2 regions of the Salinibacter pepae genome follow, and region 1 is predicted to be linked to the other one. Evidence: riboswitches for the same ligand, from Rfam matches in the RefSeq annotation. Region 1 holds a riboswitch; the other holds the start of a gene.
What was found. A riboswitch is a leader RNA that binds a small molecule or an ion and turns the genes downstream of it on or off. The one in region 1 is predicted to bind cobalamin.
Positions count from the first base shown of each region.

Region 2: it holds a riboswitch for cobalamin, as region 1 does, so the genes downstream of both, OJA40_RS12635 (TonB-dependent receptor plug domain-containing protein) here and OJA40_RS09590 (adenosylcobalamin-dependent ribonucleoside-diphosphate reductase) in region 1, are expected to answer to the same signal.

Region 1 covers NZ_CAMTTE010000001.1:2,287,221-2,292,246, reverse strand. The annotation lists gene OJA40_RS09590 (adenosylcobalamin-dependent ribonucleoside-diphosphate reductase) at 1-2,115, opposite strand, end outside; adenosylcobalamin-variant (AdoCbl-variant) riboswitch at 2,349-2,425, opposite strand; gene OJA40_RS09585 (hypothetical protein) at 3,167-4,552, opposite strand; gene recQ (DNA helicase RecQ) at 4,718-5,026, opposite strand, start outside.
Region 2 covers NZ_CAMTTE010000001.1:3,018,911-3,023,936, reverse strand. The annotation lists gene OJA40_RS12650 (alpha/beta fold hydrolase) at 1-73, shown strand, start outside; gene OJA40_RS12645 (sensor histidine kinase) at 101-2,056, opposite strand; gene OJA40_RS12640 (hypothetical protein) at 2,275-2,664, shown strand; cobalamin riboswitch at 2,763-3,113, shown strand; gene OJA40_RS12635 (TonB-dependent receptor plug domain-containing protein) at 3,331-5,026, shown strand, end outside.

The sequences.
Region 1 (5,026 bases):
GCCCGTGTCGTGGGCCTTCTTGTAGAGCTCCTTGAAGTCCTCGAAGGGGTAGTCGTTGGGAACGTTCACCGTCTTGGACATCGAGGAGTCCACGAACGGCGCCAGGGCCTTCATCTGGGTGAGGTGGTCGTCCACGTCCAGGTCGCGGGTCGTGACGGCCCAGTCGGCGTCCGGGTCCCAGGTGCCGTCCGTCTCCATGTGGCGCACCGCGTAGTCCTTCACCTCCTGGTCCTTGCAGATGTCGCGGGTCGGGTGAATCTGCCAGTGGGTGTGGCCCTCTTCCTGGCAGCGGAGCACCGTCTCGTCGCCCTGCTCCTCGGCGGTCCAGGCCGTGCCGTCGGCGTCGATGTCCTGCCCCACCTCGTAGGCGTTCGGGGACATCGGCGGGCGGGTGATGCCGTCGGGCAGCGCCGGCTGCTCGGACGTCCGGATGTAGCTGTGCATGAACACCGGCTCGATGCCGCTCGACGGCGCGTTGCCCAACGTGGAGGTGTTGCCCGTCGGCTGGATGCTAAGCAGGTGGCTGTTGCGGAGCCCCAGGTCGCCAATCATCTCCTTCGTCTTGTCCGAGAGGCGCTGGACGAAGGGACTCGACAGGTACTCGTCCTTGTCGAAGAGCGGGAACGCGCCCTTCTCCTCGGCGAGGCGCGCGCTGGCCTGGTAGGCCCGGTTGGCGAGGTGCTCCTGGAACTCGCGCATCACGCGGGCGCCCTCCTCGGAGCCGTAGCGGGTCTTCATCATCATGAGGGCCGAGCCGTCGCCGTAGTGGCCGAGGCCGATGCGGCGCTTCTCCTGCAGGTTGCGCTGCTGCTCCTCCAGCGGGACGTAGCTGAGGTCGTTGACGTTGTCGAGGAAGCGCACCGCACGCGGGACGAGGTCGTCGACCAGGTCGTAGTCGATCGTGCCCGCCTCCCGGTCCACGAGCTGCGTCACGTTGAGGTTGCCCAGCAAGCACACGCCGCCGACGGGGAGGACCTGCTCGCCACACGGGTTGGTGGCGTTGATGTGCTCGACGTAGCCCAGGTTGTTCTCCTTGTTGATGGTGTCGACGAAGATGACACCGGGCTCGTTGCGGTTGTAGGTGGAATCCATGATCCGATTCCAGATCTCCCGCGCCTCGTAGACGGCGGGCTCTCCGGTGGCCGGGTCCTTCCACGTCTTCACCGTGCCGCCCTTCTCCTGGTAGGCCTTCAGGTTGCCGTCCCAGTGCTGCTTGTAGAACTCCTTCTCGTTCTCGTAGTCCGGGAAGCGGAGCGCCCACGTGTCGTCGTTCTTGACCGCCTCCATGAACGCGTCGGTGATGAGGACCGACATGTTGAACTTGTGGAGGCGCCCGGGCTCCTGCTTCGCCTCGATGAACTCGATGATGTCGGGGTGCCAGATGCCCATGGTCACCATCTGGGCGCCCTTCCGGATCTTGTCCTTCACGTCGTCGCGGTCGGACTTCATGCCGGAGCCGGCGACGATGGTGGCGGCCTGCTTATTCCAGACGTCGAGCATCTGCACCGCGCCGGGCGTCATCGATCCGACGCCCCCGATGCGCGCCCCGCGGGGCCGCATGATGTGGGCGCAGAACCCGTAGCCCCCCTCCGAGGCCAGAATCTTGGCCTGGCGGGTCAGCTCCGCCTGGATCTCGTCCATCGAGTCCTGGTCGTGGCCCTGGAACCCCGATACGAAACAGTTGATGAGCGTGGCCTTGCCGAGGCCGGTGCCCGCGTTGGCGAAGATGCGGCCGCCGGGGGTGAAGGGGAAGGGGCCGGTGCCCAGGCCTTTCCCGCTCAGAAGCTGATAGAAGCGCTGGGTCCACACGTCGGTGTCGTCTTCGACCTGGGCCATGGCCCGCGCGTTGCGGTACCAGGTGTCCGGCACCCGGTCGTCAGTGCCGTACTGGTAGTTTTGTCCGTAGACCTCTTCGGAGATCTCGGTCTCGAAGATGTCGTCGTTCGTCCGGTCGTCCGTGATAAGGTCGCTGTTGGACAGCTGGTACTGGCGCGACCCGTTTCGTCCCGACCGGGTGTTGACGCGGTGGCCGTTGGAGGCGTGCCCGTTGGTCGATTCGGCCGGGGCGGTCACATCGGCCGCTGCGGAGTCTGGAGAAGAAGGATTTTGGGACATAGCTGAGCGCTCGATTAGTAGAAAAAGGACCTCGGACGGTTGGCGCGCGTCGCGGAGGTCAGGGCGCGCTGAGAGAGGCGATGCAATACAGGACTGCCCCCGGCAGCAGGAGCGAACTGCCCGGAACGGTCCGGCCAATGCCGTCAATCAACTCGTACGCCGCGGACCACATGCCCTTGAGACGCGCAGGGCTTCCCTCTCCGACCGGGCGGCCGGCAAGGGACGTGATCGCTCTCCGAGCGGGCATTCGGGCTGGAACCGTTGCGCGGCAGCGCCGGCCTTCCACCGGACTTTCCCCGTGACGCAGGAGCGCCCATCGGCGCGTTCCTACCGCCGTGCCACGACAGCACGACCCCGGAGAGCACGTGCTCACTAAGCGTGTCTTGTACGGTAGGTTTCTGGCGCCAAAGTATCAAATGACCGCTGCTTATTACTGTTATTGTTTCACTGCGAAAACCCTTCTTCAGCGCCGATGCGGGAAGGTCGTGCGGGAACGTGGCTTTGTGAATTCCTCGATCCGTGTGCGTCTGGCCTCACGCCGCCACAGAATCTCACGGAGCCTGGGTCTCCTCTTCGAACCGGCTCCACATACGAGAAATTCTCGTCCGGAGCGGGTGGTGATCTGACGGTCGTAGAAATGGGGGCGGTGCTCCCTCGACCACACCCTCGCACCAAGGGACGGACGAAAGCGGCCCCCTGCCGTGGTTGTCCGGATCTGGGGGCTTTCGGTCGCTGCTTCCCAACCAGGTGGCTTCAATCAGGCGTTCGACCGAGCCCTCGCCACTAGAGACATCCCCCAGCTCGATGAAATGCGGACGCTGACCTGCCCGGGGCAGGCCGAGACGGTCTTCGGCCACGGACCGACGTCGGCGCCCTCGTACCAGGGGACCGCTTTCTATTACTGTTATTGATCACGCTGGGGGATTCCTGTTCGGCGCCGCTCCGCGTGGACAGGACGCACGGGGGTCGCCCCCCGGTCTTTGACCCGGCTCCCTCCTAGTAGACAGGGGCGTCATAGACAGGGGCATCCCCTCTGTCCCGCCACGGGCGCTCATTCGTCCCCGCCGCCGTACCGGAAGTTGTACGCAATGCCAATCTCGGGCGCCCCCTGCACCACATCGAGCCCGCCGTAGAGCACGACCCGTCCGAGGTTGCCCACGACCCCGGCCGAGACGACCGGATCCCAGTCGCGCCCCGCTTGCGGGTCGATGTGCACCCCGAGCCCGAAGGCCGGCTGGACGCGCGAGTCGAACACGTCGTAGAAGCCAAGGGCGCGGACGCTGAGTTCCTGATCGGGGCCGTCCTCCAGGACGGCACTGTTGACGGCTGCCTGAAGCTGGACGCCGCCCCGTGGATGCGTGTAGCCGGAGGCCAATCCGATGGGGGTGTCGCCCCGCCCGTACAGGCCGGCCGTGCCCCCCGCAAACGCGACAATGCCTACGGCGGCCGCCGCCCCGAGCGCGGGAATGCCAAGGTCGGTCTCCTCCTCGTCGTCGTCTTCCTCGTCGTCCTCGTCCGAGAGCATCTCCTCAACGCGGGAGCGGCCCTCCGTGTCTGCCTCGTCGTCCTCGCCCTCCTCCCCGGAATCATCCCTGGCGCCCCGTTCCCCCTCTGGTTGTTCGTCTCGGCCCGTCCTCTCCGACCGCTCCGTGTCCGCCGCCGAGCGGCCCACCGTTTCCCCTCGGGGGCGTCGGGTGCGGGCGTCGTCCTCGTCCTGCCCCCCGACGTAGTACGGGCGCGGCGCCACCCGCCAGCCGAGGGAGATGCGCGACCGAGGCCTGTAGAGGCTCGGCGATCGGGACGGCTCCGGCGGCCGTTCGCGGGCCTCTCGGTCTCCTGTGCTGGACCGGCGCTGCTCGGCGTCCGACGCGAAGCCCATGCGTTCGACGACGAGCCCCTCCAGCGTCGCCCCCTCTGACAGAATGCGGCGCGCCTCGGTGGGCGACGTGTCGAGGAAGACGCGGTCGTGGCGCACCGTCACGTTGAACGCAAAGCGGTCGGGGACGGGACGGAGCGCCATGCTGTCGACGCCGATGATCATCTCGGCGCGCTTCTCGCCGCCCACCCGCACGTTGGCCCGGAGCTCGACGTTCGTCATGCGGATGCCCGCCGGCCGCTCGCGCCAGGGCAGGACCTCGCCTTCGTAGAGCACCCGCTCGGCGGGGCGCCAACTCACGACGAACGACCACCGCGACGTGGTGTCGGTCGCGGCGTATCGGTAGTCGAGCGCCATCGAGTCGATGCGGGGCAGCAGGTACGGCGCGTCCTGTCCCATCTCGTCGAGGAGGGTGAGCAGCGAGCGGGGCCAGCCTTCGAGGGCCGCCGTCCCGTCGCCCGCCCCGCGGGGGGCCTGCGCCTGTCCCGAACTCACTCCGGTGATCAACAGCACGCCAACGAGCAGCACAAGCCGGAGCCCGGCAGACACGGTTCGGTGCATGGGCCTTTGATGTCCAAATGGGAGAAACGGCTCTGGAATCCGTATGGCCGCACAGAGCCCCGCGTTCGTCACACCGCCCTCTCCCTCAGGCTCCTTTTTGGGGGGGAGACGACACTGAGCTACCTCTGTGCGTCCACGTGCTTCGTGCGTACGTGCTTCGTGCGTTCACGTGTGCTCGCGGATCGTGTCGAGGAACTGACGGCCGTACCGTTCCAGCTTCACGTCCCCCACGCCGTGGAGGGCGCGGAAGTCGCTTTTGGTCTGCGGCCGGTGCTCCACCATGGCACGGAGCGTTTTGTCGTTAAAGATGACGTAGGGCGGCACTTCTTGGTCCGTGGCGATCTGCGTGCGGCGCTCCCGGAGGGCCTCAAACAGCGCCCGTTCCGGGCCGTCGGCCGGGAGGGGATCGTCGGCCCCGGTTTTCGTGGTGTTGGGCGAGGCCGACGCCGCGGCCCCGTCGCGGAAGGCGACCGT
Region 2 (5,026 bases), 730 kb from region 1:
GATCGGCCACTACGTGCCGGAGGAGTTGGGGCCGGCGCTCGTCGACCCTGTGCGGCGGTTTCTCGCCCCCTAGCTCTTTCGCGCCGGATCGACGCCGCAGTCAGTTCATCGGCCCCTCGGCGACGGCCGGGGCGGACGCCTCCGCCTCCGTCAACGACGGCAGTTCGACCGTGAACGCACTGCCCTCCCCCTTGGCGCTGTCCACCTCGATGGCGCCCCCGAGCAGGTCCACCAGGCGCTTCGTGAGGGCGAGGCCCAATCCCGCCCCGTCGTACTCCCGCGCCACCCCCTCGGACTCCTGCTTGAACGGCTCAAACAGGTCCGGCCGAAACGCAGGGGCAATTCCGACGCCCGTGTCCCGCACACCGATCCGGACCCCAAATTCGACCGGTTCGGCTCGTATGCGAACGGTCCCGTCATCTGTAAATTTGACGGCGTTCTGGACGAGGTTGTTGAGGATGCGGTAGAGGAGCGTGCGATCCGTCGCCACGGTGCAGTCCTCCGGCACGTCAAGATCGACGGCAAGGGCCTTCTCCTCGACCGCCTGCGCGTGCCGGTCGACGACGTCACGGACCACGCTCGGGACCGCCACTTCCTGCACCGTCACCTCGAGGGTGCCGGACTCAATCTGCGCCATGTCCAGCACCGACTGGAGCGTGTCCGAGAGGCGCCGTCCGCTCTCCCGAATCTGAAGGGCAAACGACCGGTGCGGCTCCTCGGCCTCCTCCATGATCACTTCCGCGTAGCCCGTGATGGTGGTAATGGGCGTGCGGAGTTCGTGGCTCATGTTGTGGATCAGGGTTGACTTGAGCCGAGCCGCCTGCTCGGCCTCCTGTTTCGCACGGAGCATCTCGTCCTCCCACTCCTTCCGTTTGGAGAGGTCCCGCACGGCGCACACGTGAACAGGCTCGTCGCCGGTCGTGACGGTCCGCGTTTCGACCTCGACCGGGGTCGTCGTGCCGTCCGCATGGACCAGTTCGGTCTCGACCGGGGCGTCGGTCCTCCCCTCGGCCCGGTCCAAATGAACCGACGGGGCCGACGCGAGCAGGGCGGTGATGTCCTTCCCGATCAGGGCCTCCCGGTCCGTTTCCATCATCTGGGCCAGGGATGCATTCGCGTCGACGATCGTTCCGTCGGCCTCGTGGAGGGCGATGCCCTCAAGCGTGGCCTCCGCCAGCCGACGAAAGCGGGCCCGGCGTTCCTCCAGCTCCTTCGTGCGGCGCCGGACGGCCGCCCGAAGCCCAATCACGACAATCCCGCCCACGAGCCCTCCGCCCGCAAGAATCAGAAGTGCCGCTCGGAGATAGGTTGAGGGCCATCCGACCTGGGCAAGGTCGTCCCGGCCTCGGGGCTCGATTTGGTGGTATTCGTCGTACGGCGCCTCGAGGTCGTATTGGCCCACCACCCCTGTCACCTCGACCGCGTCGCCCTCGGCGAAGCGATCCAGCCCAAACCGATCTCCGTGCCGCTCCGCCACGAACACTTCAACCTGCGCCGGCGACGCGGCCCCCTGGGCCTGAAGGCGCAGGTAGTCGCCCCCCCGGTTGGTTCCCTTTCCGGCGATGCGCCCTCGCACGCGGGCGAGCCGGCCCTCGTGCTGCTCCCCCGCCGCTGTGTTCACGGTGAGTGGAAGCGGGGCCGGCGTGCGGGCCCCGGCCTCCACGACCCGCCCCTCGGCGCCCCGCAGTCGCGTCAGGCCGTAAGCGTGCTCCAGGGAGCCGCGGACGCGAAGGCTGTCGCCCCGCTCCACGACCAGGCCATCGGGCAGACGCACGTGGATTCCGGCCGTACGGTCCTGAACCGCAACCAGTTGGGGCCGGGACACGGCCAGGCGCCCACGCCCCGCCGTGACCCGTCCCGCCACCGTCACGGTCTCTCCCCTCCGGTCCGGCACGTCGTCCGCGTTCGCGTCGACCCGGACCTCGGCAATGGGCGCCGCCGGTCCAAGCCGAAGGCTGTCGTCGGGGGTCGGACGGGCGGCGCCCCACGCCGGACCGGCAATCCATAGAAGTCCCGCTCCGATAAACGAAAGGTGCCAGGCAATGGCTCGAGACACAACGAGGAGCGCAGTTGGTGGGGGTGGGCGGACGTGCCCGTTTTGTTTTCCATTCCTAAAAGTGAAGCGGGCACTCCTCGAAATCAAGTGTCCGCCCCCTCGGCCCCCAGGGCCGTTCGTTCGGCGCCCCTCCTCGCCCACTGCACTCTGTGCAACAGGAATGAAGGCGGCGGCGTATGATTGTGTTACTTCAACGATTCAAACCCGGCGCCATGCCCATGTCTCTCATTCCCCTGGTTGCGGTCGTCATGGTCTTCGCCATCCCCATCCTGGGCATCGCTCTCGCCGGGTACAAGGAGTGGCTCAAATTCAAGACCAAGCATCGGGAACTGGGCAGCTCCACGCGCGAGGTTGAGGACCGGATCGACGGACTACAGGACCGCCTCGCCCGCCTGGAAGCAGAACGGGATGCCCTGCAGGAGCGCGTGCAGAACCTGGAAACGATTGTCACCAGCGAGGCCTGGATCGCGGATCACGACGAGTCCGGCGGGCTCTCCTCCCTAGACGAGACGGACCTCAGTTCCCTTGAGCTCCCCCGCGACGAAGCCCCCCTCCCGCACGACACAGCGCGCACCGCGAAACTGGCCCGGCGCCTCCGCGGTCAGTGACGCCTTTCGCCCCCCGAGCGCGTACACGAAAGATCCCGTGAAGGGATTGTGCTTTGCCGCGCCGAGCGTCTACATTGAGACTGTATTTGAACCCCGTTCTTTCACACACGTCACAGGTTCTCGCCCGGCGCCCGCCGGGCGGGATGAAAAGGGAACACCAGTGCCGCCCTGGCGCACGCCGAAGCGCTCAGCTCGTCTTGTCGACTGCGCTTCAGTCCTCCGCCACGGCCAGTCTGGGGCTGTACCCGCAACTGTGAATCGAACGACGGACGCGCGCTGGAGGCGGTTCGCCACTGCCCGACCGAGTGACCCCAACACCCACCGTTGGGACGGCTCGTCGTGGCGGGAAGGGGAGCCGCCGAGCGTGTCCGTTGACCACGGGGCCGCCGCGTTCGCCGCGGCCCGTGGGTTCGACGAGCCAGGAGACCTGCCTGTGTGCGTGACGAGGATCCCGACCGCCATCGCGGATTCTCTCACCGCCAACAACCTCCGGGACCAGAGGCTTGTGGCGTGCCTGCCCCGATTATGGCCCCGTTCTTCCGTGCGTCCCGTCTGTAGCGGACGCCGATCCTGCCCCATCCGTCCCTCCTGTAGCGGACGTGGGGGCGGCCTTTGTGGGCCCCGTGCAGCCGCCCGAGCCTCTGTACTGAGGTGAGGGCTTTTTCTATGGCTGCACTCGTCTTGCTTATCGCTTCGGCGTTCCTGCTGCCCGTCCCCGGGTGGGCCCAGGCGCCCGCCCCCGCCGACACGACGCGGCGCCCCCCGGTCGTCTCGGAACCGCCGGACTCGTCCATCGCAATGTCCGTAACCCTCCCCGAGGTGACGGTGGAAGGGGTTCTGGACCGCGCCGCCTCCATCCCGGCGGCCGCCCACGTCACGACCCTCGACGCGGACGCCGTGGCCGCGAGCGGCGCGCAGTCGGTGGCCGACCTCCTGTCGATGCGCTCCGGGGCGTTCGTCAAGCAGTACGGGAGCACGGGCCTCGCCACCCTCTCGATGCGGGGCATGGGCGGCACGCAGACGCAGGTGCTGCTCGACGGCCTGCGCGTGGCGAACCCACAGACGGGCCAGGTGGATCTGTCGCTGCTTCCCACCCTGCTGATCGAGTCGGTCGAGGTGCAGCACGGGGCCGGGTCGGCCCGGCACGGCTCCGGGAGCCTGGGCGGCACCGTCCACCTCCGCACGCTGCGCCCACAGACCGATCCGCTCCTCCGCGTGGCGGGCGGCGGCGGCGCGTACGACGAGCGCCACGTGTCGGCCCTCGCGTCGGGCGGGCAGGGTTCCTGGTCCGGGCTGGTGGCGGGGCGCTACTACCGCACGGACGGCGACTTTCAGTACCGCAACTCGTTTCTGGTGCCCACGCAGACGCTGCGGCGGAACGGGGCCGGCGCCCGCACGATGACCTTCTTCGGGCGGGGGACATGGCGGGGGGACACGCAGCGGTGGCGCCTGTCGGGGTGGTGGACGAAGGCGCGACGCGGCCTTCCGGGGCCGGCCAGCGCACGCAGCGGCGGGGCCCGTCAGTGGGACGAGCTGGGGCGGGTGTGGACGGAGGGCACCCTGCCCCTCGGGGCAGGCACCCTCGAGCTCTCGGCGCAGGGACAGCGCTCCCGCCTGCGCTACCGAAACCCCCCGACCCAGACCGACCGCACGACCGTCACGACGGCCACGGACGCGGACGCCGAACTCCGCTATCCCCTCTCGTCCCTCGGGTCGATCACGGCGGGCACCACGGTCGGCTACGATCACGCCTCGCTGGACGGAGGGGTTGACCGGGTGTCCGGAGCCACGTTCGTGGACGCGACCCTCTCCCTCGCTCCGTTTGAGCTCCAGCCGGCGGTGCGACTCGACGCCATCGGGGCGAACGGCGAGCCCACCATCGTGCCGAGCCCTCGCCTGGGCGTCCGCTGGCGTCCGTTCGACGATGTCGGCCTCACGCTCCGCGGCCTCGTGGGGCGGGCCTTCCGCTACCCCACCTTCAACGAACGCTACTACGAGCCGGGGGGCACCCCGGGGCTCCAGCCCGAAGACGGCTGGACCACGGAAGGCGGCGTGTCCTTCCGCCTCGCGCGCCCCGACGCCCTCCTCACGGTGGAGGCCACCGCCTTTGCCACACGCCTGACCGACAAGATCGTGTGGCGGCCCAGCTACGTGGCGAACGGCGTGCAGGTGTGGAGCCCGTCCAACGTGTCCCGCGTCTGCAGCCGGGGCCTGGAGCTGAGCGTGCGGGGCAGGCAACAACTGCGTTCGAAGCTGTCTCTGTCCGGCGGCAGCCACTTCACACATACCCGGGCCGAAAACCGGGCGAACGCCAACTCGCCGGCCTACGGGGCGCAACTGCCCTACGTCCCCCGACAGACGT